DNA from 2 places in the Priestia sp. ABM2_011 genome. Region 2 is predicted to be linked to the other one. Evidence: riboswitches for the same ligand, from Rfam matches in the RefSeq annotation. Region 2 holds a riboswitch; the other holds the start of a gene.
The links. Region 2 has a riboswitch for S-adenosylmethionine ahead of mtnW (2,3-diketo-5-methylthiopentyl-1-phosphate enolase). Riboswitches for the same ligand answer to the same signal wherever they lie in the genome.
Positions count from the first base shown of each region.

Region 1 (4,022 bases), 2.5 Mb from region 2:
CATTTGCAGCGACAGTAAAATACCTTTGAATCCGTTCGGGAACAGCCCGCCGTTGTCCCATAAGTTTTTAATACCCGTCGCAACGCCGCCGTTCCCGATTCCAAACACAATCATTAATAATCCAACGGCAATCATTAACACAATCGCTAAAATTTTAATAAGTGCAAACCAAAATTCCAGTTCACCATATGCCTTAACAGCTAAGAAGTTAACTGTTGTCATGATGACAAGCGCCGATAACGCCCAAATCCAGTTTGGTACATCCGGATACCAATATCCCATATAAATACCAACGGCTGTAATTTCAGCCATACATGTTACAACCCATAAAAACCAGTAGTTCCAACCTGTTAGATAACCAGCAAGGGGCCCTAAATAGTCGCGCGCGTACTTGCTGAATGAACCTGCAACAGGTTTTTGAATCGCCATTTCTCCAAGTGCTCTCATAATAAAAAACATAATCATTCCGCTAAATCCATACGCCAATAATATTCCCGGCCCTGCTAATTTAATAGCAGATGCAGATCCAAGAAACAGCCCTACCCCTATGGCTGCTCCTAAGGACATCAGCGTCACATGTCTTTCTTCTAACCCGCGTTTCAATTCTTTCCCCTGAGTTTTCCCCTGCATAAACGTCTCCCCTTTTTCCAATCTGTCAAAACGAGATGAATACAGCTTTTTTGTTAGCGCTTTCATATAAATTTATGCTAAAAGTCAGCTAGGCTGTATATTTGTATTCTATCACCTTTCTCTCGTTTTTCTTTTGTCGAAAAACAAAAAAATTATCGTATCATTTTGTTTAAACGCACAATTAGACGTAGACACTGCTTTTTTACTATGTATTTATTATCGCACCTAAGTAATAGTATTTTTTTAAAAATAGAAAAACGCCGACTCAACTCCGTCAGCGCATCGTTCATTTTATGCTTTTTTATAAAACTAGCATTTATCTCGCGGGTTCAAAAGTTTTACAGCCAGGTTCTTCCGTTTCAGAAACATGGTGACTACTTTCAGGACTCACAACGTAAATGGACTCTGCACTGCATTTATTTCCCGATTTCCAATACATGCACTCATTCACTTCACATAATACACCTTGGGCCACTGTTATCCCTCCTTTTTTTGTCTTATCTATTTACTACCCGAAATAGAACGCTTCTAACATTTACATGCAAAAAAACCGCTTGTTTATCAAGCGGATCCTTTTACTGCGTGTGTTCAACATACTGTTTTTTAGCTAAATATAATTCACGACTCAGCGTGATCCGCCGTTCTCTCAAGTTCCTTAATTTAACTTGAAACTGTTCATTAGTTGGCTCTTCTTGAATTAAGCGATACGTAAAAGAAATATCTTCATTTAACTGTTTAAAATCTTCCCATATTTCTTGAACGAGTGCGGATTGTTTGTCTTCAAATGAACGATTTTGCTTCGTTTTTAGCGCGGCTAAAATTTCCTGCTGCCACGTTTCGTCTTTTAGTTCTTTTGCTAACAAGTATAGATCTAAATAATCATCAACGCTTAGCGCCTGTTGTGTATTTTTCAATGTCATCACCTTTTCTATACGAAATGTTTCTTCCTAAGAAGAGGATTTCATCATAGAAAAAGATTCCTCTTCTTATCTGTCAGAGCTAGGCTATGCTGGAATTAGCACCATTCAATGATTGTGGTTGCTGAGGCTTCAAAGGGCCAGTCCCTCCACCTCTCTAGATAAGAATATTTCGCTTTTAAATTATTTCTGACTATTCTAATATGTTTTATAGGTTACGTCAATAGCTTTTCAATAAAAAGAAAAAAGAAGTAAAATATGGTATGATTTTATAAAGGATGGTGAGCACATGAAACGATATATGTTATCTGCTTTTTTGGGAAGCTTGCTGCTGCTTCTTAGCATTGCTTTTTCATCTACTTTCCACGTTGCAATTGTCAAAACAACCGGAAGCATTGGAGGGATTATTTTAGCAGCGGCGGCTTTAGTTATGAACGCGCTTGAAGATCCCCCTCCTCAGGTAATACAGGTGCCGGAGCTGTTGAATCACTGGATAAAAGCACCGTTTGGGCTACTTATTTGCTTTTACTTTCATTACCGAACCTCATCGCATGTATAACATCTTATGTTTTATGGACTCGCTGACATTCACCAACATTACGGACGTTTTGCCACCTGTAGGCTCATTGATATTTGTTTATCTACAAATCCAAGTTCACGGTACACATGCTGTGCAAAATTCCCAGCATGAACGCTGAGTCTGATTTCAGGGTATCCTTTGATAGACAATTCATCAATTGCTTTTTGCATTAACGGCTTGGCTAGACCTTGCCCGCGGTATTCTGGTAAAACATATAACTCGTAGATAAAGCCAATTTCTGCTTTTGAAAAGAAGTCGGCAGATGGACCGACAAAAACCCAGCCTGCAAGTTTATTTTCTTGTCTAGATACTAAATAATAACACCCTTTTTCAAGGGCATTATCAATTAGTTCATTTACGCGTTCAGTTGACGGTTGAAACTGATGCGTTGTTCCTTCAAACAGCGCATCAGCAGATTTCGTCCGAATTTCCTGTATTTCTTCTTCAGTAGCTTTTGCAATCATCACAATCTCTCCTTTCGTGTTCGTTTTCCACATACAGAGATAAATTCCTGCAAAAAAAAGTCTTCGCCTAAGCGAAGACTTTTATTTAAATTCAAAATGTTCTTGATGGTTGCCTTGTTCATCCGTCCAGTTAATCATGATGTCTAAGCCTGCCGCTTTTCCAGGAACAGCAAAATTGGCATAGCGAAAACGCTGACCGCTTTTGCTTAAGTTAGACCTTTCAATAGGAGAAAACAAGCTGTATTTCGCCTTATTTTTTCCTTCGTGCCTAAAAGCTTGGACCTGCACACGCTCTACGTCTTTTCCAATGTTTTCAACGGTTAATCCATATGTATGATAGACGTTATTTTTCCACTTTAGCTGATTATCTCCCGTCATGCTCGCTTTTGTCAGTTCGACCGACCATTGTTCAGATGATTTCTTCATTGGAAGTTTCTCAATCGAAAGAGCGCTGACATGAATGGTTGCAAAAGCAAGCCAAACAAAACAAAAAGTGCTGACTGTATAAAGTAGTCTTTTCATAGATTTTGATCTCCTTAGAAATTTTAGTAGTAGCATCTCCTATTACCTTAAAAATTATGATAAACACTTTAACAAAAAAGCCTCTCCATTCAGGAGAAGCTTCTTAATTAATGCATCAGCAAATCTTTTTGTTTGTCTAACGAGTGTTTTGTATATAAATCTCTTTCAATCGCATATTTAGGACGCTGTTTCACTTCGTTGAAAATCTTGCCAATGTATTCTCCGACAAGACCTATTCCCATTAGCTGCAGGCCGCCTACAAGCCAAATTGATAAAATAAGAGACGTCCAGCCAATTTGCGTATGATCTAAATATTTTTGAATCAGCGCATAAATGCCAAACAAAATACTAAAGAGAAACGAAGCTCCTCCAAGCAGCGTCAGTAAGCGTATAGGTGCTACGCTAAAAGACGTAATCCCGTCAAATGCAAAAGCGAGCATTTTCTTTAGCGGATATTTTGACTCACCCGCCGTCCGTTCTTTGCGGTCATATGTGACTTCCGTGGAGCGAAATCCTACTAATGGTACAAGGCCCCGCAAAAAGACGTTTCCTTCTTTATATTTCATGAGTTCACCAAGAGCACGTTTGCTCATAAGGCGAAAATCAGCGTGATTTTGAATGAGCTGAATTCCTAGCTTGTTCATAAAACGATAAAACCCTACTGCCGTGGTTCGTTTGAAAAATGTATCGGTTTCTCTGCTGTCTCGAACGCCATATACAACTTCATACCCGAGCCAATATTTCTCTACAAAAGTACGAATGACGCTGATATCATCTTGCAAATCCGCGTCAATGGAAATGACGCAGTCAGATTGCTTATGAGCTACTTCTAATCCTGCAAGCAAAGCATTTTGATGTCCTACATTTCGCGCTAACTTTAACCCTTTTACAAACAAATTGCTGCAGCTT
Region 1 covers NZ_JBSWUB010000001.1:1,546,873-1,550,894, reverse strand. The annotation lists gene alaP (alanine permease AlaP) at 1-630, opposite strand, end outside; gene ACXAE4_RS08130 (DUF1540 domain-containing protein) at 947-1,105, opposite strand; gene ACXAE4_RS08125 (hypothetical protein) at 1,206-1,550, opposite strand; SAM riboswitch class I at 1,614-1,715, opposite strand; gene ACXAE4_RS08120 (hypothetical protein) at 1,837-2,106, shown strand; gene ACXAE4_RS08115 (GNAT family N-acetyltransferase) at 2,145-2,591, opposite strand; gene ACXAE4_RS08110 (hypothetical protein) at 2,673-3,113, opposite strand; gene ACXAE4_RS08105 (glycosyltransferase family 2 protein) at 3,221-4,022, opposite strand, start outside.
Region 1: it holds a riboswitch for S-adenosylmethionine, as region 2 does, so the genes downstream of both, ACXAE4_RS08125 (hypothetical protein) here and mtnW (2,3-diketo-5-methylthiopentyl-1-phosphate enolase) in region 2, are expected to answer to the same signal.

Region 2 (4,022 bases):
CCTTTTATTATTTACATGTAAGCGAATTTGCGCCATTTTTATTTCCTCCTTTTATAAATGCACCTTTGGCTTAATGCCTTTAAGTGATAGTAATTTCACATGGTAGCTAAATAGAAATTCATAGGCTTCTAGCGCTTTTTTTGTTTCAAACGCATTTTTCCCCCATACCGTAATCCCGTGGTTACGAATTAAAATCGCGCCTTGATCGCCTTTTATATGGTGAGAAAATTCTTCTGCTAGTGTCGGAATATCCGCGTAATTCGGAATAATCGGAACAGTAATTTCCGCATCTTCCTCCCAAATACCCAGTGCCTTAATAATTTCTTGGCCTTTGAATGAAATAAACCCTTCACCTCCGTACAGTTCAGAGATCACGTTGTTGTCGATTGTATGTACATGAAGGCTGCACCCAGCATTCGTTGACTCGTAAATCTTAACGTGTAAAAGCGTTTCAGCAGAAGGCTTTAAATGCGTTTCTTCTGCAGGCTTCCCGTATTGATCAACTAACAAAAAGTCTTCATTTGTGCGTTTTCTTTTATCTTTTCCACTTGCTGATACAAAGAAAGTTGTCGGATTTTGATCCACTTTAATCGCTAAGTTTCCGCTTGTACCGAAGAACCAATCGCGCTCTGCCAACTCATCTTTTATATCTGCAAGCTCGTGTAATCTTTGCTGAGCCATAATACTCATGCTTTCACCTCTTCTGTTAATTCTTGTAAATGGTGAATCACATCATAAAAAGTAGAAAAAGGACGATACGGTAGAGATAGCTCTTCGCATTTTTTAATTAAAAAGTCACGCGCAATGACAGTGTCAGCTAATTTGGCAGCCTGCAAATCTGTAATGGAATCGCCAATAACAACCGTATGATCTCTTTCATCTGCAAGATGGCGAATAATCGTTGGCTTACAGCAGCCGCAGTCATTTGTACACTGTTTATCACATGTATGAGGCCACGTAATGGAAATATGCTCACCGGAAAAATCAGATCCGTTGCAGTAGAGCATTTCCTCTGCAACTCGATTTCCCAAAAGCGGTTTTACAAAAAAGTCAATTCCTCCGCTTACAATATAAAGCGGAATATGATGCTCTTTTGTATAGGCAATAAAATCATCAAATCCATCTCGAATAGCAGACGTCTCTAAAATATAAGAAATAATATCTTCCTTTAATTCCACGGGAAGCAAGGCAAACATTTGCCCTACTCCTTCTTGAATGGAGACGCGCTGTGCTAGCACGTCGTCTTTAATACTTTCCCACTCCGGAGGAGCAAATTGTTTCATAATAGCAATAATGTTATCGCTATTTGTGATTGTTCCATCAAAGTCACAAAAGATTTTTAACGATGTCATGCTTTCACCTCTACTGTTCCCCATAGTTGCAAAGCTTTTTGCAACTCTTTTGATTCTTCCGCTTTTTCGGCTAGTGTTTGATGAGAGAGTACTGCATCTATCGCCGAACGGAATGCTTTTCCTCCTCCGATAGCGCCGTCTGGATGACCGTGAACTCCGCCTCCTGCATTAATAATGCTGTCGATTCCAAAGTCTTTCACAAGCTGCGGTACCATTCCAGGATGAATTCCTGCTGAAGGAACCGGGAAAGTCTGCTTATATTTGTACACAGGACGCGTTAATTCGTAGGCAATGCCTGTCGTATCTTCAAGAGAAAGCGCTACGCTTCCGTATGGTGATGGAAACAGTGAGAAATCTGCTCCGGCTAAGCGCAATAGTTTTCCAAGCAGTAATGAATTTGAAAAACCGTAAAACTCTGATGGCGTAAGCGCTCCGCTAACAGCTGGGTGTGCCATAATCGGCAAGTTAATTTCATCATCTTCTCGAAGTGCCTGCAGTACGTCTAACCCGTAAGCAAATACGTTGAATAAAAGAGCATCGGCTCCTAGCTCAGCTGCTTTTCTCGCTTTTTCTTTTAATTCAAACGTTCGTCCCGTTAAATTAACAGCATACAGCGTGCGGTGTCCCGTTTTTTCGTATACGTCATTCAGTACTTTTTTTCCTTCTGTAACGCGAGTTTCAAAAGGTGTTCGTTCACTATCAAACAAAATCTCGTCGTCTTTAACCAAATCCACTCCGCCAAGCGCTTGCTCACGCAGCTGAGTTGTTAAGTACGTCATGTCTCTTCCAATCACGCCTTTAAAAATACTCATCACAAGCGGACGGTCATAAACGCCTAGTTTCTCTCGTATACCTTCTATTCCAAAGCGCGGTCCTGGGAATTCAGCTAATAATTCATCAGGAAAATCCAAGTCTAATAATTTCACTTTTCCATCAAGTGATAGTTTTCCGAAAACCGTAACTAAAATAGCCGGTAAATCTCTTGAAAAGTTGGCAGTAGGATAAGCAATTTTGACAATAGCCTGCTTAACCTCTCCGCCTAAATATCCGTTAACACGTTCGCAGTCTTGAAGCTCAGTTACGGATACGACGCGCCCTTTATGCTTTTGAAGCTGCTGTTGATCTAAAAGCGGCAGATCTGTCCATGAGCCGACGGTTAGTCCTAAAGCGATTCCTTCCGCTTTTTTATGAAAATTTCCTTTATTGTCATGTAGTAAGTAGCTTGCAACGATTTCACTCATTATGCTAAAAACTCCCTTGCTGTTTAATATCGTTAATAAAAAAAACCTCTTCTGTGATTAAGAAGAGGCTTTCGTTGCTCTTCTTATCTCTCAGCTGCTGCTGCAAGAATTAGCACCGTGCTTAACATGCGTTAAGTCGGTTGCCGGGCTTCATCGGGCTAGTCCCTCCACCTACTCTTAATAAGAAAGTTGCTATTTATTTAAATTGAATTCGTAGATTATATACTAAATAAAAAATACCGCTAGGATTTATCGGTTATTAATCTCGTTAACTTCTTACATATTAAGCCAACTCAAAAAGGATTGTCAATGCGTTTTTAAAATAAATTTAATTTTTTTATTCGAGATACAGCTTCTCTCATGCGCTCTTCATCCGTCAGCAGTCCTACGCGCACATAGCCTTCACCATATGTTCCGAAGCCTACTCCAGGTGCCACTACAACGTGGGCTTTTTCAAGAAGTAAATCTGAAAATTGTTCAGAAGTATATCCTTTAGGAACTTTTAGCCATGCAAAAAAGGAACCCGCTGGAGATGTAACGTCCCAACCAATTTCTTGAAGCCCTTGAATAAAGGTATTGCGTCTAGATTCATAGCGCTTAACTAAATCATTCACACATTGTTGAGATTCTAACAGAGCTGCCGCTGCTGCCTCTTGAACCGCTCCAAAGAGGCTGACATACATATGATCTTGAAGAAGATTAATAGCTTCTACTACACTTTCATTTCCTACAGCAAATCCAACTCGCCATCCCGCCATGTTATACGTTTTAGAAAGAGTATAAATTTCAATTCCCGTCTCTTTTGCACCAGGAGTCTGTAAAAAGCTGATTGGCTTTTTACCATCAAATCCAATGGCTCCGTAGGCAAAGTCGTGTACCACACAAATATCGTGCTTGGCAGCAAACGCCACGGTGTCTTCAAAAAATTCTGCCGTTGCCACTGCACCGGTAGGATTATTCGGATAGTTTAAAAACATGAGCTTTGCCTGTTCTTTAGCACGTTCACCTATCTCTTCGTATACGGGCAGAAAATGATTTTCAGCCGTGAGCGGCATCACTTCCATCTTTGCTTTTGCAAGCTCTACTCCAGACCAGTAATCAGGATATCCAGGATCCGGAACCAGCACCGTATCTCCAGGGTTTAATAAGCACTGCGGAATTTCTACAAGTCCACCCTTCCCGCCAAACAAAATAGCTACTTCTTTTTCAGGATCCACATCAACGCCATATTCTCGTTTATAAAAAGTCGCAACGGCCTCTTTTAAAAACTGGTGCCCCCGAAATGGAGAATATTTATGATGCATAGGATTAGCACTTGCTTTTTGGAGTGTTTCTACAATATGTGAAGGAGTAGGCTGATCAGGATTTCCCTGCCCTAAGTTAATAACGTCGTGCCCTTGGGCCATTACTTTTCCTACCTTGCCTACAA
Region 2 covers NZ_JBSWUB010000001.1:4,057,987-4,062,008, forward strand. The annotation lists gene ACXAE4_RS21575 (cupin domain-containing protein) at 1-36, opposite strand, end outside; gene ACXAE4_RS21580 (methylthioribulose 1-phosphate dehydratase) at 52-690, opposite strand; gene ACXAE4_RS21585 (2-hydroxy-3-keto-5-methylthiopentenyl-1-phosphate phosphatase) at 687-1,352, opposite strand; gene mtnW (2,3-diketo-5-methylthiopentyl-1-phosphate enolase) at 1,349-2,593, opposite strand; SAM riboswitch class I at 2,674-2,780, opposite strand; gene ACXAE4_RS21595 (pyridoxal phosphate-dependent aminotransferase) at 2,911-4,022, opposite strand, start outside.